3 regions of the Mesorhizobium sp. WSM4850 genome follow, and region 2 is predicted to be linked to each of the others. Evidence: predicted binding sites of a transcription regulator. Region 2 holds the regulator's gene; each other region holds the start of a gene.
The links. The regulator PhoB, encoded in region 2, activates phosphate uptake and scavenging genes when phosphate is short. The targets are predictions, from matches to a motif close to TGTCATNNANCTGTCAT.
Positions count from the first base shown of each region.

Region 1: the regulator PhoB is predicted to act here: its motif matches at 5,069-5,085, upstream of AC0L2Z_RS22290 (esterase-like activity of phytase family protein).
Region 3: the regulator PhoB is predicted to act here: its motif matches at 3,900-3,916, upstream of AC0L2Z_RS03455 (PhoX family protein).

Region 1 is NZ_JBVVPV010000026.1:15,992-23,355, reverse strand. It holds gene AC0L2Z_RS22325 (N,N-dimethylformamidase beta subunit family domain-containing protein) at 1-742, opposite strand, end outside; gene AC0L2Z_RS22320 (ParB N-terminal domain-containing protein) at 899-1,147, shown strand; gene AC0L2Z_RS22315 (SRPBCC family protein) at 1,285-1,770, shown strand; gene AC0L2Z_RS22310 (alpha/beta fold hydrolase) at 1,797-2,753, shown strand; gene AC0L2Z_RS22305 (GFA family protein) at 2,940-3,344, shown strand; gene AC0L2Z_RS22300 (hypothetical protein) at 3,513-3,761, shown strand; gene AC0L2Z_RS22295 (glycoside hydrolase family 25 protein) at 3,978-4,994, shown strand; gene AC0L2Z_RS22290 (esterase-like activity of phytase family protein) at 5,145-7,343, shown strand.
Region 2 is NZ_JBVVPV010000014.1:68,756-76,119, forward strand. It holds gene xylF (D-xylose ABC transporter substrate-binding protein) at 1-531, opposite strand, end outside; gene AC0L2Z_RS15945 (ROK family protein) at 798-2,045, shown strand; gene phoB (phosphate regulon transcriptional regulator PhoB) at 2,314-3,003, opposite strand; gene phoU (phosphate signaling complex protein PhoU) at 3,020-3,727, opposite strand; gene pstB (phosphate ABC transporter ATP-binding protein PstB) at 3,763-4,578, opposite strand; gene pstA (phosphate ABC transporter permease PstA) at 4,591-6,204, opposite strand; gene pstC (phosphate ABC transporter permease subunit PstC) at 6,197-7,364, opposite strand, start outside.
Region 3 is NZ_JBVVPV010000002.1:91,833-99,196, reverse strand. It holds gene AC0L2Z_RS03470 (ABC transporter permease) at 1-421, shown strand, start outside; gene AC0L2Z_RS03465 (MarR family winged helix-turn-helix transcriptional regulator) at 584-1,075, shown strand; gene AC0L2Z_RS03460 (GNAT family N-acetyltransferase) at 1,072-1,752, shown strand; gene AC0L2Z_RS03455 (PhoX family protein) at 1,843-3,831, opposite strand; gene AC0L2Z_RS03450 (hypothetical protein) at 4,036-4,374, shown strand; gene AC0L2Z_RS03445 (phosphatase PAP2 family protein) at 4,493-5,194, shown strand; gene AC0L2Z_RS03440 (helix-turn-helix domain-containing protein) at 5,394-5,663, shown strand; gene AC0L2Z_RS03435 (SulP family inorganic anion transporter) at 5,786-7,364, shown strand, end outside.

The DNA.
Region 1 (7,364 bases), on a different contig from region 2:
TGTCATAGCTTGCCCAGCCCGACGAGGCGTATTTCTTCGAATGGCCGGTGGCGAATGCCCATTCCATATGCGGATAGCGCGGCACGGTTTTGGGCGCCACGGCGACCTCGAGCGGCACGCGCGGCGCCTCCTTCGGCAGGACAACAAAGCCGCGGCACCATGGCCGCTGCGTCGACACCATTGGGGCATACTGGTCGCGGTTCGGGCCGGTGATGCCTTCGTAATGATTGGAGCCGCCCCAGGTGTTGTAGGCAAGCCAGGTGCCGGTAGCGGCGACCTGCAGCACACGACCCCGTTTCTTGCCGGGCTGCGGGGTAACGATGAAAAGATGGTGGCAGCGGACCGGCTTGCCATCGCGGCCATCCGCCGTCAGCGTGACGCGATAGGCCCCGGACGGCCAGTCGTCGCCGACGCGGAATTCAAACGACGCGTCCCAGTCGCAGCCTAGGACCGAACATTGGTCGGGTGTATCCTGCCAGCGTGCCGCGATCCCGGCCTTCTCGAACATTTTCGTCTCGATGCCGCCGTCGCGGACGATCGCCATGCTGAAGCTGGAGGCCGTCGAGCTGACATGCAGCGTCACCGTCTCGCCCCGACGGTATGAGAAACGGTCGCTGTAGCACCAGATCTCGCCATGTTCGCCGTCCATGCCCGGCCACTCCCAGTAGTGGCCGCGCACCGCTTGCCGGCGCGGGTGGGGCGTCAGTCCGAAATCGGGGAATTCGGTCGGCAAGTCAGTCATGGCTACCGGCATGATCGAAGATCGCCATTTCGGCCATCTGCTCGGCAAGCGTCAATCGGAAACGATCGGGCCAGCGATAGCTGACAGCCGGCCTTGGCCTTGCCTGTCAAACCGACTATCTCTCAAAAGGCGGCCTTTTCCGCCGCGGGAGCCGACATGCTGAGAGTGCAAAAGGTCAGGGTGGACGACATCTACGTGCCGACCGCGCGCAGGAAGACGCTGCATCCCGAGACCGTTCGGCATCTGGCCGAGGACATTCTGGAAAACGGCATGAAGACGCCGATCCAGGTGCGCCACGACGGCAAGCGCCATATCCTGGTTGAAGGCCTGCACCGGCTGGAAGCGGCGAAGTGGCTCGGCGAGACCGAGATCGAAGCCTATCTGGTGCAAGCCAAGCGCCACTAAGCTCTCATTCGGCGTCCGCCGGAATCGGCCTGGCGAAGTTTTTCGCGAAACCGTGTCGGGCTGCGCGTTGCCCACTCGTCCTTGAGACGGAAACCGGCATTCAAGCAATCCTTTTGCAAGCAAGTGAGGAGACCATCATGACGACCAAGCTCGACATCGCCCCCAGTTCCGACCGTGAACTGGTTCTCGCCCGCATCATCGATGCGCCGCGCGAGAACGTCTATCGCTGCTGGACCGAGCCGAAGCTCGTGACGCAATGGTTCGCGCCAAAGCCGTGGACGACGCCGCGCGCCGAAATGGACGTACGCACCGGCGGCTCCAGCCTGGTTGTGATGGCCGGTCCCGACGGCAACGAATTCCCGAACCCCGGGGTCTTCCTCGAAGTCGTGCCGGGCAAAAAGATCGTTCTCACCGACGCCTACACAAAGGCCTGGGAGCCGTCCGAAAAGCCGTTCATGACGGTCGTGCTGACCTTTGAGGATGAAGGCGAGGGCAAGACCCGCTACATCGCCCGGGTTGCGCATTGGTCGGTCACTGACCGCGAAGAGCACGAGAAGATGGGCTTTCACGAGGGCTGGGGCCAGTGCGCCGACCAGCTCGAAGAAGTCGCCAAGCGGCTTTGATATCGGCGGGACGCAAGGAGACCGACATGTCCAGATCGATGTTTTTCGCCATTTTCGCCTCGGCCGCGGCGCTCTTCGCCGCGCCGGGCGACAGCAATGCCGAGGACGTAAAGCCGTCCATGACCAGCGAAACGAAAGCCATGCCCAAGCTGGCGAAATCCGGCCTGCTGCCGATCAACGGCCTGAATTATTATTACGCCGTCTATGGCCGGGGCGAGCCGCTGATTCTGCTCCATGGTGGTCTCGGCACCACAGACATGTTCGCGCCGATCCTGCCGAAGCTTGCCGAAAGCCGCACCGTCATCGGCGTCGACCTGCATGGTCACGGCCGCACCGCGCTCGGCGATCGGCCGTTGAGCCTTGAGGTGATGGGCGACGACATGGCGGCGATCGTCAAGGCGCTCGGCTACGACAAAGTCGACGTCATGGGTTATTCGCTGGGCGGCGGCGTTGCCTTCCGCATGGCCGCCCAGCATCCCGAGACAGTGCGCCGGCTGGTGCTGGTCTCGACCGGGTATGCCTCGGACGGCTTCTATGCCGACATGCGTACTCAGCAGGCGCAGGTCGGCGCCGCGATGGCCGACATGATGAAGGACACGCCGATGTACAAATCCTACGTGGCGGTCGCGCCGCGCCCGCAGGATTTTCCAAAACTGCTCGACCAGCTGGGCGCCCATATGCGCAAGGACTACGACTACTCCGCCGCCGTGGCGAAGCTGAAGATGCCGGTCATGCTGATATTTGGCGACAGCGACATGTACCGGCCCGAGCATGAGATCAAGTTCTATCAGATGCTCGGCGGCGGGCTGAAGGACGCCGGCTGGATGCGCGAGAACCTGTCGCAGAACCGCTTGGCCATCCTGCCGAACCGCACCCACTACGACGTGTTTTTCGCGCCGGAACTGGTGGCCGCCGCACTGCCCTTCCTCAATGGCGAGACCAAGGTCAAGACCTGGGACGAGATCGTCAGAGAAACGCACTGACCGCCTGACAACTGCCTGCCGGCCGTCCTCCCGCGAGATGGCCGGCGACGCTCGTTGCGCATCGCGCCTGATCGTACATTCGGCCTGCCGCATCACGCCAACAGATGGCGCCATCAAAGCTTTTCAATTGACGCTCCTATCCCGGCAGCTACCTTCCTGCCAATCTTCAGAAGACGGGCTAAGGCAATGGCGAAATATCAGGGTGGCTGCCTGTGCGGGGCAGTGCGCTACCGCACCGAGGCCGCGCCGATCAACGAGCGCGCCTGCCATTGCCGGCTTTGCCAGAAGGCGCTGGGCGCGGCCTTCAACGCCCGCGTGCTGTTCCGCATCGACGACGTGACCATCGACGGGCCGGTGGCGACGGTGAATTCCTCGCCCGATCTCAAGCGCGGCTTCTGCCCGGGCTGCGGCACGACGATATTTTCCCGGCGCGACTCCGCCGGCATCACCTCCGGCTCGCTCGACGATCCTTCCATGTTCAAGCCGCAGATGCATATCTGGACCGCCTCGAAGCAGCCCTGGGTACAGCTCGACGACGGACTGCCGCAATATGAAGGCGCCCACCGCCGAATTGAAGCACAGGCGAATTGAAGTACATGCGAACTGAAGCACAGGCGAACCGAAGCGCAGGCGAAATCAAGCACAAGGCGTGCCCAAATTTTTTCGTCCGGGGCACGAGATAGTCGGCAAAGCGTCATTGGCGAGCCATCATTGCCGCCTATCTATTGCCTGCGGGTCGGCAGTCGAAGGAGGCGACGGATGAACGACAGAATTAACACCCTGGATGAGCTTTTGAGCGATCCGATGGTCAAGCTGGTGATGGAGCGTGACCGCGTGCAGCCGGCCGAGCTTCGCTCGCTGCTTGAAGAAAAGGTTCGCCGGGATGACGATGCGTCGGTCAATCCCGTCACCGATCGCCCAAACTCCGATCGCCTTGGCACCGACCGCTCCGTCCCGCCCGCTCATATGGTAGCCGAGAGCTGCCACAATCTGTGGTTGTGCGGCTAAGCAGCGGCCTGGCGTCGGCGATCCTTCGCGCGCCTTCGGTCCTGCGGCGTTTCCAGGCTCTCACCGCTACGGTGATAGAGCGAGCGCCTTACCCAGCCCCTCTGCCCTAACAATTTGATTCAAACTTTGTTGGTAATTTCTTGTTAGTAATCCGGACTGGTTTGTCCGGCGGCGTTGTCTTGCCCTCGGTCTGTTGTGTTCTGCGTACAGGTCCAGATGCGGTTACCAGGCGTCGTCATCTTCTCGATCGCGTCACTTTGCCTTGCCGGCTGCACGTCCACGTCCGGCGTCGACGCGCTGCAAGTGCCGTCCAGCGAGACGACCAGTTCGGTTGTGCGGCCGCCCGCGCCGGTGGCGTCGGTCGGCGCTGCCGATGTCGAACCCGACTTCGCGCAGGAGGAGGCGACGGAGCAGACTGTGGCGATGGCCACTCCGGAGCCTGCCGAAAGCATCGAGCCACCCCTCGAGCCGATTGCCCTGGTGGCGCCGAATCGGCTGGCACGGGCAGCACCGATGCTCGCCGAGCCGGTCCAGCGCTATCGTTTTCGTGACGCCAAGCCGATCAATTTCGGCAGGGCATCGCCCAGACACCTCGCCATTCACGGCGTCGACGTCTCGCGCTGGCAAGGCAACGTGAACTGGGCGAAGCTGCGCGCGCAGGGCGCGAACTTCGCCTACATCAAGGCGACCGATGGCGGCGATCATCTTGATCCGATGTTCATGAAGAACTGGCGCAATGCCGACGCCGCCGGCCTGAAGCGCGGCGCCTACCATTTCTTCTACTGGTGCCGCACTGCTGGTGAGCAGGCCGACTGGTTCATCCGCAACGTGCCGAGGGTCGAGGGCGCCTTGCCGCCGGTGATCGATGTCGAGTGGAACGGCGAATCCAGCTGCAAGCGGCGGCCGACGCGGCAAAAGGTGCTGGAGAAGATGCAGGTCTTCATGGACAAGCTCGAGCGCCACTACGGCCAGCGGCCCATCATCTACACCGCGCCTGATTTCTACCGCGACAATCTCAGAGGCGCATTTCTGGACTATCCATTCTGGCTGCGCGCGGTGGCACAGCACCCGTCAAAGGTCTATCCCGGCCGCAAATGGGTGTTCTGGCAGTATTCCGGCTCCGGCCTGTCGCATGGGGTGAGGGGCCGCATCGACCTCAACGTCTTCCACGGCGACGAGAGAGCCTGGCGGAACTGGGTTGGCGGGCGGCAGATGGTGGCCGAGGCGGAGTAGGCGGCCGAACAAAGTGTCCATTTGCAGACCAGCATGAGGTGAATATCGACGGACCTGGCCGCCTGTCGCGGAAGTGTCATCGTTCCGTCATCGCATTGAAATGTCGTTCCCGCAATCAGGTGGCTTCCATTCGAACAGGAGACGCCACCCGTGCCCCGCCATTCCGCGCTTTTCGTCCTGACGGCAGCGCTTGCTGCCTCGGTTTCGCTGCCGGCCCATGCCGACATGATGTTCAACCGGGTCGCGAGCTTCGCAGTCGCTGGTAACCTGCCGGGAAACGTCGAGAACACCACGCCGACTTCGTCCGAGATCATCACGGCGAGCGAAAACGGCATGACGCTGGTTTATTCCGATAGCCCGCTCGGTGCTGTCGGCTTCATCGACATCGCCGATCCCAAGGCGCCCAAGGCCGGCGGCATCGTCAAGATAGCAGGCGAGCCGACCTCGGTTGTGGTCATCGGCGGCAAGGTGCTGGCCGGCGTCAACACGTCGGAAAGCAAAGCCAGGCCTTCGGGCAACCTCACCGTTATCGACCTTGCCTCCAAGGCGATCGAAGGCACTTGCGACCTCGGCGGCCAGCCGGACTCGCTGGCGTTCAGCAAGGACGGCAAGTTTTTGGCCATCGCCATCGAGAACGAGCGCGACGAGGATCTGAACGACGGAGAAATTCCGCAGATGCCGGCAGGCGACCTTAGGATTTTCACGCTTGCCGAAAGCCAGCCTGATTGCGCGACGATGAAGACCGTCAACCTGGCGGGCATTGCCGAAGTCGCTGGGGAAGATCCGGAGCCGGAATTCGTCGCCTTCAACGAGGCCGGCGAGATAGCGGTCACGCTGCAGGAAAACAACCACATCGCCATCGTCAACGCCGAAACCGGCGCGATCGTCACCCACTTCTCCGCAGGCTCCGCCACGCTGGACAAGATCGACACCAAGAAGAACGGCGCCTTGTCGTTCGATGGCAAAATGGAAAACGTCGCGCGCGAGCCCGACGCCGTGAAATGGCTCGACAATGACCGCCTCGTCGTCGCCAACGAAGGCGACTACAAGGGCGGCTCGCGCGGTTTCACGATCTTCAGCAAGAAGGGCGAGGTCCTCTACGAATCCGGTTCGTCCTTCGAGCACCAGGTCGCCAATGCCGGCCATTATCCCGACGACCGCAACAAGAAGGGTGTCGAGCCGGAAGGTCTCGAGACCGGCACGTTCGGCGAGGACAGGCTGCTGTTCGTCGCTTCGGAGCGTGGCTCCGTTGTCGGCGTCTACAAGGACACCGGTGCGGAGCCTCAGTTCGCCCAGATCCTGCCGTCCGGCATCGGCCCGGAAGGCCTGGTCGCGATCCCGTCGCGCAATCTCCTGGTTACCGCCAACGAGGCCGACCTGGTCGAGGACGGGCTCGCCCGCTCGCACGTGATGATTTATGAGCGCTCCGAAGGCTCCGCCACTTACCCGATGATCACGGCAAAGCTCACGGCAGACGGCACGCCGCTCGGCTGGGGCGCGCTTTCGGCGCTCGCTGCCGGCGACGCTGCCGGCAGGCTGTTCGCTGCCTCGGACTCGTTCTACGCCGACGCGCCCTCGATCTTCGAGGTCGATGCCACCCAGACCCCGGCACTGATCACCGGCAAGACCATCGTCACGCGTGATGGCCATCCTGCACAGAAGATCGACATCGAAGGTCTTGTCGCCGACGGTGAAGGCGGCTTCTGGCTGGCCAATGAAGGCGATCCGGCAAAGCTCGTCCCGCACGCCATCCTGCGCGTCGACGACAAGGGTGTGATCAAGCAGGAAATCGGCTTCCCGATGGAACTGCTCGCCCACCAGACCCGCTTCGGTCTCGAAGGCATCACCGCGATCGGCGAGGGCGACGACCTGACGCTGGTGATGGCCGTGCAACGCGAATGGGCCGACGATCCGAAGGGCCAGGTCAAGCTTTTGGCCTACAAGCCGAAGGCCAAGGAATGGTCGGCTGTGCGCTACCCGCTCGAAGCGACCGAAGCTGGCTGGATGGGCCTGTCGGAGATCACCGCGCATGACGGCAAGCTCTACATCCTCGAACGCGACAACCAGATCGGCGACCTGGCCAAGGTGAAGCGCATCTATTCGGTGGTGCTCGATGCCTTCAAGCCGGCCAAGCTCGGCGGCGACCTGCCGTTGGTCGAAAAGACGCTGGTGCGCGACATCATCAGTGACCTGAAATCAGCCACCAACGGCTATGTCGTCGACAAGGTCGAAGGTTTCACCATCGACAAGAACGGCGACATCTTCGTCGCCACCGACAATGACGGCGTCGATGATTCGTCCGGCGAAACGCTGTTTTTACGCCTGGGCAACATCAGCGCGGTGAACTAAGGCTGGAGCAGTTCTCCCTTC
Region 2 (7,364 bases):
GTCGATGGCATCCTTGAGCACTTCCATGGAGCCGGCGAACAGGAAATCAGCATTCGGGTCGGCGCCCGAGCCCTTGATGAAGACGTAATTGCCTTCCGGCGCCACCTTGAACACTTCGCGGGCCTGCATGCGGCCGACTTCCTGGTTGTCGAAGGTCAGATAGAACACGTCCTTGTTCTCGATCAGCCGGTCATAGCCGACGACCGGAATGCCTTCGTCCAGCGCCTTCTGCACCGCCGGACCGATGGCCGAGGCATCCTGCGCAAGGATGATCAGCGCGTTGGCGCCCTGCGAGATCAGGCTTTCGACGTCGGTCAGCTGCTTGCCGGGATTGGACTGTGCGTCAGCGGAAATATATTTGTCGCCGGCGGCCTCGATCGCCGCCTTCATGGCGGCTTCGTCGGTCTTCCAACGCTCTTCCTGGAAGTTCGACCACGAAACGCCAATGACCTTGTCCTTGGCCTGCGCGGCCGACGCGAGCGTCAGCGACATGGCGACCCCCGCCAGAATGGCGGCTGCGAATCTCTTCATGATATTCCTCCCTGCGCCGCGTAGGGCGCGACCAACTGGCCCGAAGGCCGGCACAAAGGCTCCTATTTTTTCGAGCCTCGAAAAAATACTGGTCCAACGCCGAAGCACTGTCAACACCAATTCTGATGGATTTTGACGTCCTGTCGGGCTTTTTTCGAGGCTCGGAATAAATAATGACAGCCCCCTCCGCTTCTGCCAGTATTTGTCGGACATTACCGACGGCTTCCGATTCATGAGCGGCCGCGGCGATGAGGAGGAAACAAAAAATGTCGGTGGGAATCCGTCATGACGATCTGCGCCGGCGCAACCGGGCGATGGTGATTTCGGCCGTGCGCCGGGCAGGCCAGCCGTCGCGGACCGAGATCGCCGCGACCACCGGCCTCAGCCATTCGACCATATCGGCGATCTCTGCCGACCTGATCCAGGAAGGCATCCTGGCCGAGAGCAAGGCGAGCGAGACGGTTTCGCTGAAACGCGGCCGGCCGCAGGTCGGCCTCAGCCTCAATCCGCAAGCCGCTGCGGTGTTGGCCGTCGTGTTGTCGCTGAATTTCCTGTCGGTCGCCGTCATCGATTATGCCGGACAAGTGGTCGCCGAGGAACAGCGCCGGCTGGACACGCTGACCATGTCGCGTGACGCGCTGATCGGCGAATGTGTCGCCATCGTCCGGCGCCGGCTCGAAGATCCCGACCTCGATGTCCAAAGTGTCGCCCGCATCGCGCTGGCGATCCAGGGCATCACCGATTCCCACGCGCGCGCCATGTTGTGGTCGCCGATCACGCCGCAGACGAACATCGCCTTCGCCGACATTCTGGAACGCGAGTTCGGCATCCCGGCCATCATGGAGAACGACTGCAACATGATGGCCGTGGCGCTGCGCTGGCGCCACCCGGATCGCTACCGCGACGATTTCATCGCCATCCTGCTCTCGCACGGCATCGGTATGGGGCTGGTGCTGAAGGGCGAGCTGTTCACCGGCACCCACTCCTCAGGCGGCGAATTCGGCCACATGATCCATCGGCCGGGCGGCGCGCTTTGCCGCTGCGGGCGGCGCGGCTGCGTCGAGGCTTATGCCGGCAACTACGCCATCTGGCGCAATGCAAGGCAATTGAGCGACAACGCCGAGCCGGTCGCCGATGTCAGCGACGCCGAGATGCGGGCCTTGGCGGCCCGGGCGCGCGAGATGGACGGACCGGAGCGCGAAGCCTACCGCAAGGCCGGCGAGGCGCTCGGCTTCGGGCTCGGCAGCCTGTTTGCGCTGATCGATCCGGCGCCGGTGGCCATGGTCGGCGCCAGCGCTGCCGCCTTCGACCTGATCGAGCCGGCCCTGCGCGAGGCCATCGCCCAGACCGCCGGCGGCCAGCATTCGGGTTCGATTTCCTTCGACACCGAGCCGAACGAGTTGCCGCTGATCCGCGAAGGCTGTGCCATGCGGGCGCTAAGCTTCGTCGACCAGGAGATTTTCGCGCCGAGCATCCAGGCACGAGCCGGCTCGGTCGGAAAGAACGTGGCTTGAAGGATTCCCGGGTCGCGACTTGGGGTGTGTTGAGATTCAGGTCAGGCCGAGTCGAGAATGGTGGGTTCCGAGAACCGGAGCGGAGCGTACTTTTGGGTACGTGAGCCCGCGCATGACCCCGAAATCGAGATCGATTTCGGAAAGGTCGTGCGCAAAATCAAAGTTCTACAGCGTCCTTTGCGTGCCCAACAGGGCGCGCGGCGCTGTAGGTAAGCGCGGTATCAGCCGTTCGCAGGCCGGCATCACCTGAATATCAGCACATCCCTAGCTAGTCTTCCCTGATCGCATAGCCGGCGCCGCGGATGGTTCGGATGACATCGGGCATGCGACCATTGTTGACCGCCTTGCGCAACCGGCCGACATGGACGTCCACCGTGCGCTCGTCGATGTAGATCGTCTCGCCCCAGACATTGTCGAGCAACTGACTGCGCGAGAAGACCCGGCCCGGGTGGCGCATCATGAATTCGAGCAGCCGGAATTCGGTCGGCCCGAGCCGGATCTCGCTCTTCTTGCGATAGACCCGGTGCGATTCACGATCGAGCATGATGTCGCCGACCTTGAGCACGCTGGACAGCACTTCCGGCTTGGCGCGGCGCAGCAGCGCCTTGACCCTGGCCATGAATTCCGGTGTCGAGAACGGCTTGACCAGATAGTCGTCGGCTCCGGTCGAAAGGCCGCGCACCCGGTCGCTCTCCTCGCCGCGCGCGGTCAGCATGATGATCGGCAGCCGCTCGGTTTCGGGGCGCACCCGAAGCCGCCGGCAAAGCTCGATGCCGGAAACCGCCGGCACCATCCAGTCGAGCACCAAAAGATCGGGCACGTTTTCCTGCAGCCGGATTTCGGCCTCGTCGCCGCGCGTCACCACCTCGACCTGATAGCCTTCGGATTCCAGATTATAACGGAGGAGGACGCCCAGCGGCTCTTCATCCTCCACCACCATGATGCGCGGCGCGATCATCGGCCGGTCACTCCTGTCATGTCGCCGGCGCCGACATCGTCGTTTCGTCGAGCTTCGGGCGATCCGCCGGCAATTGCTGCCCGGTCACGACAAAGTAGGCGTTTTCGGCGATGTTGGTGACGTGATCGCCGATACGCTCGAGATTCTTGGCGCAGAACAGAAGGTGCGTGCAGGCGGTGATGTTGCGCGGATCCTCCATCATGTAGGTCAGGAGCTCGCGAAAAACCGCCGTGTATTTCACGTCGATCTTCTGGTCGTCGGCGCGCAGTTCCTTCAACGCGCCGGCATCGCGCGACACATAGTGCTCGACCACGCCGCGCAGCTGCACAAGAACGAGATCCGCCATCGCATCGATACCGTGCGACAGATTCCGCGGCGTCGCGCTCTGCCCGACTGCGCTGACCCGCTTGGCTATGTTCTTGGCCAGATCGCCGATGCGCTCGAGATCGCCAGCCATGCGGATTGCGCCAACCACGGCGCGCAGATCCTGCGCCATCGGCTGCCGCTTGGCGATCAGCGTGATGGCGCTGTCATCGAGTTCGCGCTGCCGCGCATCCATGATGGCGTCGTCCGAGACGACGCGCTGCGCCATCGCATTGTCCGACGCAAGCAGCGCGCGGATCGAGGCCGCTACCATTGCGGCGGCGAGCTCGTCCATGTCGCGGATCAGCCGGTCGATGTGCTCCAGTTCCTCGTCGAAAGATGCGACGGTGTGTTCACCCATGGTGCTGTCCTCGTGTTCGAAATTCGCCGGACCGCTCAGCCGAACCGGCCGGTGATGTAGTCCTGGGTGCGCTTGTCGTCGGGGTTGGTGAACATCTTGTCGGTCGCGCCCTCCTCGACCAGATAGCCGAGATGGAACATCGCCGTGCGTTGCGACACGCGCGCCGCCTGCTGCATCGAATGGGTGACGATGACGATCGTATAGTTCTGGCGCAGTTCGTCGATCAGTTCCTCGACGCGGGCGGTGGCGATCGGATCGAGCGCCGAACAGGGCTCGTCCATCAGGATCACTTCCGGCGACACGGCGATGGCGCGCGCGATGCACAGGCGCTGCTGCTGTCCGCCGGACAGGCCAGTACCCGACTCGAGTAGGCGATCCTTGACCTCGTTGAACAGGCCGGCCTTCTTCAGGCTCGATTCGACGATGCCGTCCAACTCGGCCTTGGTCCTGGCCAGGCCGTGAATGCGCGGACCGTAGGCGACGTTTTCGTAGATCGACTTCGGAAACGGGTTCGGCTTCTGGAATACCATGCCGACGCGAGCTCGCAACTCGACGACATCGATTTTCGGATCGTAGACGTCCTCGCCGTCGAGCGTGATCTTGCCGCTCACCCGCGCGATATCGATGGTGTCGTTCATTCGGTTCAGGCAACGCAGGAACGTCGACTTGCCACAGCCCGATGGCCCGATCAACGCCGTCACCTGATGCTCGCGGACATCGAGATCGACGTCGAACAGAGCTCGCTTCTCGCCGTAGTGAACGGAGACCTTTTCGCCCTTCATCTTGATCGAAGGGGCGTTGGTTGCGCTGCTCAGTTTCTGCTCGACGCCGGCTTCCGTCATGATGTTCATATCCTCTACTCCTTACCAGCGCCGCTCGAAGCGCCTGCGCAGTATCACCGCGATGGCATTCATGATGACCAAAAACACCAGCAAAATCAAAATCGCCGCCGAAGTCTTCTGCTGGAACCCCGCTTCCGGGAAATCCGCCCACATGAAAATCTGCACCGGCAGGATCGTCGCGGGATCGGTGAAGCCGCCGGGAATGTCGACGATGAAGGCGACCATGCCGATCATCAGCAACGGCGCGGTTTCGCCGAGCGCATGCGCCATTCCGAGGATGGTGCCGGTCATGATGCCCGGCATCGCCAGTGGCAGGACGTGATGGAATACGGTCTGGACCTTGGACGCTCCGATGCCAAGCGCCGCCTCGCGGATCGAAGGCGGCACGGCGCGCAGCGAAGCGCGCGAGGCGATAATGATGATCGGCAGGGTCATCAGCGCCAGCACCATGCCGCCGACCACCGGGGCTGAGCGCGGCATGCCGAAGAAATTCAGGAATACGGCAAGTCCAAGCAGGCCGAAGACGATCGAAGGCACCGCCGCCAGATTGTTGATATTGACTTCGATCATCGTCGTCAGCCGGTTCTTGGGCGCAAATTCCTCAAGATAGATCGCCGCTGAAACGCCGATCGGGAAGGCGATGGCGAGGGTTACGATCATGGTCAGGAACGATCCGACGACCGCGCCCCAGACACCGGCCAATTCCGGCTCGCGGCTTGCGCCGGTGAAGAAGAAGATCGAGTTGAACCGGCTTTCGATCAGGCCGGCGCTCTTCAGCGTGTCGAGCCAGACGATCACCTTGTCCGAAATCTTTCGCGATGCTTCCGGCGTCTCGATGACGCGCAGGAATGCCTGGCCGCTCGCGGCGGGCGCCGTGCTGTCCAGCGCCTCGATCACCGTGCCTTTTGCGATCACCGTGCCGTTGGCCGCAGGCGACAGCGAGGTCAGCTTGACCGTGCCGCCATTGAACGCGACCAGCAGCGACGACGCGCCGCTCGTCAGCGTAAACATGCCGTTTTCGCCCTCGGTCGCACCATGGCCGCGCGCCAGCGCCAGCATGGCATCGTCGCCGAAGGTCAGATCGATGTCGCCGCTGGTTCCCGAAGGCGCGACGCTTGTCGAAATCGCTTCGTCCGAACCGACGTCGGCAAGCAAACCCTTGAGATAGAGGTCGGCAAAATCGTCAAGTGGAACCGCATAGTCCACCGTTCCTCCGAGCATCCCCGGATCAGCCGCAATATCCTTGCGCAGGAACACGCCTGTGCCGGTGGAAATCAGCCCGCGCAGCAGGCGCTTGTCCTGGCGGCTCGTCACATCCGGAAATTTTGCCGTAAGCGCTTCCTGAGCGATGGCGTCGTAGTTCACCTCATCGAGTTTCGCCGGGTCGACCTTGGCCGCTGAAAGATCGATCGGCAGCGTCACGTAGTTCTGCCGCAGCGCCGGAATCGCCTGCGTGACGATCGTCGACAGGAGCAGCACAAGGAACAAGCCGGCCAACGCGACAGCTGCGGCGCCGAGCCATTTGAACCATTTTTCCGTGCGGTAGCGGCCCTTCAGCCGCGCCTTCGCGGCATCGTCGGTATGAATGCTGACCGGCCGTCCGACGGCGCCGAATGACGAGATCGCATCAGTCATATTGCTCTCGGTATTTCTGGACGACGCGCAAAGCGACGATGTTGAGGGTAAGCGTGATGCAGAACAGCACCAGGCCGAGTGCGAAGGCTGCAAGCGTCTTGGCGCTGTCGAACTCCTGGTCGCCCACCAGCAGCGTCACGATCTGCACGGTCACGGTGGTGACCGCTTCGAGCGGATTTGCCGTGAGGTTTGCCGCCAGCCCCGCCGCCATGACCACGATCATCGTTTCGCCGATTGCGCGGCTGACGGCAAGCAGCATCGCCGAAACGATGCCCGGAAGGGCAGCGGGAAGGACCACCTTGCGGATGGTTTCCGACTTGGTCGCGCCGAGGCCGGCAGAACCGTCTCTCAGGGATTGCGGAACGGCGTTGATCACATCGTCGGAAAGCGAGGAAACGAAGGGAATGATCATGATACCCATGACCACGCCTGCGGCGAGCGCGGATTCAGACGCGACGTTGAGGCCCAGGCTTTCGCCGATACCGCGGAAGTAGGGCGCAACCGTCAGCGCGGCGAAGAAGCCGTAGACGACGGTCGGAATGCCGGCGAGGATTTCCAGAACCGGCTTTGCGACCGCGCGGACGCTTTTGGAGGCGTAATCCGAAAGGTAGATCGCCGCCATCAGCCCGATAGGCGCAGCCACAAGCATGGCGATGAAGGTGATGAGCAACGTGCCGGCAAAGAGCGGCACCATGCCAAAAATGTCCTCGTTGACCGCCCCGGCCTCCGCTCCCGCGCCGGTGAAGGCGCTCTGCGGCGACCAATGCGTGCCGAACAGGAACTTGTAGAACGGCACCTGTTGGAAGAACCGCAGCGACTCGAAGATAAGCGACAGGACGATGCCGATCGTCGTCAGGATCGCGACCACCGAACAGGCGATCAAGAATGCGCGAAGAACGCGCTCGACCACGTGGCGCGCCCGGTAGGCCTGTGCGATGCGTGAATAGGCCCAGTAAAATCCGGACGCGGAAAGCACGAGTGCGACGGTCCAGATGATCCAGGTGCTGGTCGCATGGACCGATTTGTAGAGGGCGGCGGCCGCCTCTTTCGTGGGGTCGGCGAAGCCGACAAGCCCGCCAAAGGCCATCGCGCGAGCGTCGCGGATGAAAGCTTCGACCTGCGGGACGCCCATTCCCGACAACTCGGAGGCGAAGCGGTCG
Region 3 (7,364 bases), on a different contig from region 2:
GATCATACTCGGCCTGATCATCCTGGGGACCGCGTCGCTGTTCGTGCCGCTGACCATCGAGCATCCGTTCTGGATGCTCTCCTTCCTGGTGCTGACGTCGGTGACCTTCAGCCTGTTCGGGTTCATCATCGGCATCTGGGCGAAGAGCTTCGAGCAGCTGCAGCTGGTGCCGCTGCTGATCATCACGCCGCTTACCTTCCTTGGCGGCAGCTTCTATTCGATCGACATGCTGCCCGGCACCTGGCGCACGGTGACGCTGTTCAACCCTGTCCTTTATCTGGTCAGCGGCTTTCGCTGGAGTTTCTACGGCAAGTCCGACGTCTCGATCGGCATCAGCCTCGGCATGACCGTGGTTTTCCTGCTTATCTGCATAGCGATCGTCGCGTGGATTTTCAGGACCGGCTACCGGCTGCGGAACTGACTGAACGGCCTGCCCAGGCGACGCAGCGCCAGCATCCGAGCGATGTTCCCGACCCAAGACGACCAAATCTGGTGACGACGCTTGAAAGCGGCCGTGCGATGGCGGCGCTTGATTTCCATATAATGTTATATATCATGTTATCAATTGCCTGGCAGGTTGATTATGGAAGACGTCATAAGGTCCCTTGGCTTCCTGTGCCTGGGCAGCAGGCTGAAGCGTATTGGCGAGCAATTGCAGGCGGATACGCAGCGCCTGCTCGACTGCCTCGATGTGCCGGTTCAGTCGAGCCAATACCCGCTGCTGGCTGCGCTCGACAGGCTGGGCCCGCTGCCAGTCGGGGAACTGGCGCAATCCCTCGGGGTCGCGCAGCCAGGTGTAACGCGGAGCGTGTCGCTTCTGGCCGAATTGGGACTGGTCGAGGTCAGTCCATCGGATGATGACCAGCGGCGCAGGATTGTCTGCCTTACCCTGCACGGCCAGCGGCTGGCCGATATTGCAAAGCACGACGTCTGGCCGCGCATCGAGAATGCCGTCGCGGATCTGTGCGCGGATCTTTCTGGGCCGCTTCTTGATCAGCTGGCCGCCATCGAGGACGGCCTCGCCGCGGCGCCTCTCGACCGTCGTGTAAAGAAGCCGGAAGGTGCCGCGCAATGAAACACCTGCTTGACCGTCCCGTGTGGAGCGCGCTTCGGACGCGACACCACGCCTTCGCGCAAGGTGACGACCTCGCCATGCGGTATCGGCCCTCGATAGCTCCGTTCGCTGCCAGTGCCGCGGACGATGCGGAAAGCCTGCAGGCGCTCGGAAAACTTGTCTCCCCAGGCGAGAGTGCGATCCTGCTTCAGGTGGACGCCATTGCTCTGCCCGCGGAACTTTCGGCGACTTCGACCGCGCCCGGGGTTCAGATGATTGCCGAGCGGCCATTGCAGATGGTCTCCGACGAGCGCGTGCAACGTCTGACGCGGGACGATGCAGCTGAGATGCTCGCCTTGGCATTGGTGACCAAGCCCGGCCCATTCACGCTCGAAGCCTTGAGCCTCGGCGATTTTTGGGGTGTGAAGATCGAGGGCCGACTTGCGGCGATGGCCGGCGAACGCATGAAGCAACCCGGCTATACCGAACTTAGCGGGGTGTGCTCACATCCGGAATTTCGAGGCGGTGGCCTGGGCAGGCTGCTGTCGCTGTTCGTGGCAAACCGGATAGCGGCGCGCGGCGAAGTTCCCTATCTCCACGCCTATGCCAGCAACACCACGGCCATAGGATTATACGAGTCCATTGGCTTCAGGTTGAGAAGCATGATGAACGTGGCCGTGGTTCAGCGCGCCGAATGAGCCCATCAGGCGCATTCCCGCGCATCAGGAAAAGGAAGGATTTCGTATCGACGAAATCCTTCCTTGGCGCTGCTAGCGCCTTGCGGCGATTCAGACCGCGATCTTGCCACCGCCCTGTTTGGTGATGGCGACGACCGACGGCCGCACCGGCATATCGGGCTTGAAGTCAGGCCAGCGGGTCGACGGGTCCTCGTAGTAAGAGGGACGGCCAAAAGCCTCCCAGTCTTCGCCGCCATCGGCCGGATGCTGAACCGCGACGAAGGCGGTCTGGTCGTCGGGCGTGAATAGCGGGCCGCACATTTCGGCGCCGATCGGCACGCGGAAGAACAGTTTCGAGGTCGCCCGCGCCTCGCCTTCGGTGTCGACCGCCCACAGGCCATCGGTGCGGCCGGTCGCCTTCGGGCCCTGGCCATCGGTCGAGACCCAAAGCCGGCCGGCCGAATCGATGGCGCAATTATCCGGCATGCCGAACCAGCCATTGGCGGTGGTTGCGGTCGAGAAGGTGGCGCCAACTTCGGCCACTGAGGGATCGCCGCATTTCAACAGCACTTCCCACTTGCCCTTGGCGGCAGTGAAATCGCCACCGTCCTCGACGATCTCGATGATATGGCCGAAGGCGTTTTCGGCGCGCGGATTGGCGGCGTCGACCTGGTCCGTCTTGCGCTTCGAATTGTTGGTCAGCATGACGTAGACCTTGCCAGTCGTCGGATTGGGCTGGATGTCCTCGGGGCGATCCATCTTGGTGGCACCGAGCAGATCGGCGGCACGGCGCGTCTCGATCAGCACGTCGGCCTGGCTGGCAAAGCCGTTCTCCGCCGTCAGCGGGCCCTGGCCGAAGACGATGGGCAGCCATTCGATCGACCCGTCCTCGGCGAATTTGGCGACGTAGAGCGTGCCGTCGTCGAGGAGATCCATGTTGGCGGCGCGGTCCTCGGCGTTGAACTTGCCGGCCGTGACGAATTTATAGACATAGTCGAAGCGTTCGTCGTCGCCGAGATAGAAAACGACACGGCCATCCTTGGCGACGATCGATTCAGCGCCCTCATGCTTGAAGCGGCCCATGGCAGTGCGCTTCCTCGGCACCGAGGTCGGATCGTTGACGTCGACCTCAACAATCCAGCCGAAGCGATTCGGCTCGTTCGGCTCCTTGCCGATGTCGAAGCGATCGTAATGCGCAGCCCATTCATAGGCGCCTTCGGGAATACCCAGGCGCTTGTAGTTGGTGGCTTCCTTGTGGCCTTCCGGCAGCTCGCCCGAGAAATAGCCGTGTATGTTTTCCTCGGCCATGACGTAGGTGCCCCAGGGCGTGACGCCGCCGGCACAATTGTTGACAGTGCCGATGACCTTCGTGCCGGTCGGATCGGCACTGGTCTTGACGCGGTCGTGGCCGGCGACGGGGCCGGACAGTGCCATCTCGGTGTTGGCGGTGATGCGGCGGTTGAGCTTGCCGTCGCGCACCACCTGCCATTTGCCTGATGCCTTGCGGATTTCGACGATGGTGCCGCCATGCGCGGCTATCTCGATATCGACCTGTTCCTTGCTCAGTGGGGCCTGCTTGGCCTCGCCATCGACGATGCTGACAAGGCCCGGGAACATCAGATGCGGATTGGTGTACTCGTGGTTGACCACCAGCAGGCCGTGCTCGGCCGAGCCGTCTATCGGGAGATAGCCGACATAGTCGTTGTTGTAGCCAAACTGTCTTTCCTGGGCCTGCGCCGACTGTTTTGTCGGATCAAATTCCGGCGAATCGGCAAACAGCGGATCGCCCCAGCGCAACAGCACGTCGGCGTCGTAGCCGGCAGCGACATGGTGCTTGTCGTCGACGCCTGCCTCGACCTCGTCGAAACTGAAGACCGAGCCGCCGCCGGCGCGGGCATCGTCGGCGAGGATCAGCGCGAGCGGGCTGACGGTGGCGGCGATGGCGGTTGCCGCGAGCGATCCCTGCAGAAAGCCACGGCGCGAGAATCGCGCGGCGATGATTTCGCCCATCGTCTGGTTGTCAGTGGGATTGGTTCCTGGCCCATCGTTTTCCTCGAGCAGGCTGGTGCGGAAATGGGCGTCGGGGCGATGTTCAGTCATGGGGGCGTGCCTCTGGCTCTTTGGGATGGCTGGAGCGTGTTGCTTGACTGACCGCGTATCGCCAGCAGATCACAGTTTGATGACGTTGCCGACCAATTTCCAGCCCGATTTCATGTCTTTGATCAGGCCGCTTGACCGCGACCGACGCTTCCGAAACAAGATCTGCGGCAGGCGCGCAAGCACGGCGTCGGGAGGAACAAAAAAGTGAGTTTCTGGGGACTGGGGCAGCTCGGCATTTCGACAGTGATCTTCCTGCTGGCGGCGACGGCGGCCAAGCAATGGGGGCTGGCGCCGAGCCTCGGCAAGATCGTTCTGACTCTGGCGCTCTATTCAGCGGGCAATCTGATCATGCTGAGGCTGATCCGTGAATTCGGCATGTCGGTGTCGTTCAGCCTGTCGGCGGTGATCCAGCTGGTGTCGGTGAACGTGGTGGCACTGGTGTTCTTCGGCGAGCGCGTCAATTCGTTGCAGGCGACCGGCATCGTGCTCGCCGTCGCAGCGGTGGCGCTGATCACGCTCGGACCCTATCTGCAAAAACTGTAGTTGCGCATGACCCCGAAAATCGGAAACGATTTCGGAAAGGATCATGCGCCAAATCAAAGTGCTACAGCGTCCTTTGCGCGTCCAAAAGGACGCGCGGCGCTGTAAGACGATTGGCCCGATGAAGAATACCGCAAACAAGCTGCTCAACTGGATCGAATTCCCGGTGCTTTTGGCCGGACTGGTCATCGCTGGCGGGCTGTGGGGGTTCGAGGAACTGATGGAGGTGGCGCGGGACACCACGCCGCACGCCTTCGACACGGAAATTATGCTCGCCTTCCGTGAAGCGGGCCAGCCCGACAATCCGATCGGACCGCTATGGCTGGAAGGGGCGATGCGCGACATTACCAGCCTCGGCAGCGCCATCGTGCTCGGGCTGATCACAGTGGCGGTGATCGTCTATCTGCTGCTGATCCACAAGCCGGGAGCAGCGTTTCTGGTCTTCGTCGCGGTGGCGGGCGGGCAGGCCCTGTCGAGCACGCTGAAGCTAGGAATCGATCGGCCGCGCCCCGACCTGGTCTCGCATCTCGCCGACGTGGCGACGCTTTCGTTTCCAAGCGGCCATGCGATGCTGTCGGCGGTGACATATTTGACGCTGGGCAGCATGGCGTCGCGTTTCCTGCCTGGGCGAACGACCAAGATCTATGTGCTGGCACTTGCCGTGCTGACAGCACTGCTCGTCGGCATCAGCCGCGTCTATCTCGGCGTTCATTGGCCATCGGACGTGCTGGCCGGCTGGTGCGCCGGCTTCGCCTGGGCGATGCTGTGCTGGCTGGTCGCATGGGCGTTCCAGCGATGGCGCGGGCAGACCGCCGGCGCCTGAACCGCCCGTTCCGAACGACGCTGCGCCAATTCTCCTCTAAGTTGCGGCGGCTGGGGCGTGCTGGCCCAGCGGGCGCGCAGGCTCGCCAAGATGCAAACGGCCTGGTGTGCACATGTCTGACATGTGCATGATGATGCTTGATCCATCACAATGATGGTATTATACATGGAATGCAGACTCAGACGGGGGTTTTTAGCCGATGATCACTGCCGCGCAGATGCGCGCCGCAAGGGCTCTGGCCGGCATCGATCAGAAGACGCTCGCCGAGCGCGCCGGGGTTTCGCTTCCAACCATTCAGCGCATGGAAGCGAGCGACGGCGTGGTCAGGGGCGTGGTCGATACGCTGATGAAGGTCATCCAGGCCCTCGACCGGGCCGGCGTGGAGCTGATCGGCGAGAACCAGGCCAGCGAGCGCGGCGGCAGGGGGGTGCGCCTCAAGCCGGTCGTGCCGCAGAACCCGCCAGGCTGAGCCGAAATAGAGTCGCGACGGCGACCGCCGACAGTCCTGCCGACGATCCCGCCGCCTGCTTGGTTTTATGCGTGGCCGCTGTGCACTTTTTGGCGGCATGCATCAGGAGCGGAAGGCAGTCCATGCATCGAACCCAGCGGGCAATTCATCAACCGGCGCAGCCGACATTTTCCGAACTGTTCACGCCGAAGCTGGCGACGGTGCTGCGCGAAGGCTACACATCAGAGCACTTCAAGGCCGATGCCATCGCCGGACTGACCGTGGCCATCGTGGCGCTGCCGCTGTCGATGGCGATCGCGATCGCATCGGGCGTGTCTCCGGAGCGCGGGCTCTACACTTCCATCATTGGCGGTTTCCTCGTCTCGGCTCTGGGCGGCAGCCGTTTCCAGATCGGCGGGCCGGCGGGCGCCTTTATCGTGCTGATGGCGGCAACCGTGGCACGGGTCGGCGTCGACGGGTTGCTGCTGGCGACGATGATGGCCGGCGTCTTGCTGCTCGTCATCGGCTACCTCAGGCTTGGCACCTACATCAAATTCATTCCTTATCCGGTGACCGTCGGCTTCACCGCCGGCATCGCCATCATCATCTTCTCCGGCCAGATCGTCGAGCTGTTCGGGCTAAAACTCGCCGGCAAAGAACCTGGACCGCTGGTGCCGAAGCTGATGGCGATCGGCGAGGCGGCCGGCACGATCAATCTCGCCGCCACCTTCGTCGCTCTGCTGACCATCGTCGCCATTGCCCTGATGAAACGGTGGCGGCCGAAATGGCCCGCCATGCTGATCGCCATCGGTCTGGCGTCGCTTGTCGTGGCGCTGTTTTCTCTGCCTGCCGAAACGATCGGCACGCGCTTCGGCGGTATCCCGCGCAGCCTGCAAATGCCGGCCTTTCCGCCGATCAGCTTCGGCAGGATGATCGACGTCCTGCCGGACGCCCTAGCCTTTGCGCTGCTCGGCGCGATCGAATCGCTGCTGTCGGCGGTGGTCGCCGACGGCATGACAGGAAGGCGGCACCGCTCCAACTGCGAACTCGTGGCGCAAGGCTTCGCCAACATCGCGTCCGCCCTGTTCGGCGGCATCTGCACCACCGGCACCCTAGCCCGCACCGCGACCAATGTGCGAGCCGGCGCGCATGGACCGGTCTCGGGCATGATCCACTCGGCCCTCCTGCTTGCCCTGATGCTGGTGGCGGCGCCGCTGGCCAGCTACATCCCGCTTGCAGCCCTTGCCGGCGTGCTGGCGGTGGTGTGCTGGAACATGTTCGAGAAGCAGGCCTTTGCCACGCTGCTGCGTGCCTCGCGCGGCGACGCGCTGGTGCTGATGGCGACTTTCCTGATCGTCATCTTCCGTGATCTCACCGAAGGCATCGTCGTCGGCTTCGCGCTGGGCTCGATCCTGTTCATCGACCGCATGGCCAAGAGCATTGCGGTTGAGCCGGATCAGGGACTGGTGCAGGACGATGTCGCCGACAGAACCGGCGCCGCCAGCGCATACGATTCCAGCGAGGCCAGCGATGCCGACACCGTCGTCTACCGGATTTCCGGCGCCTTCTTCTTCGGCGCCGCCTCGACCGTCGCCACGGTGCTGGACCGCATCGCCGACCAGCGCAAGAACTTCATCCTCGACTGCTCGGCCGTGCCATTCTTCGATTCAACGGCGGCCAACGTCATCGAGAGCGCTGCCCACAAGGCGAGGCGCGCCGGCG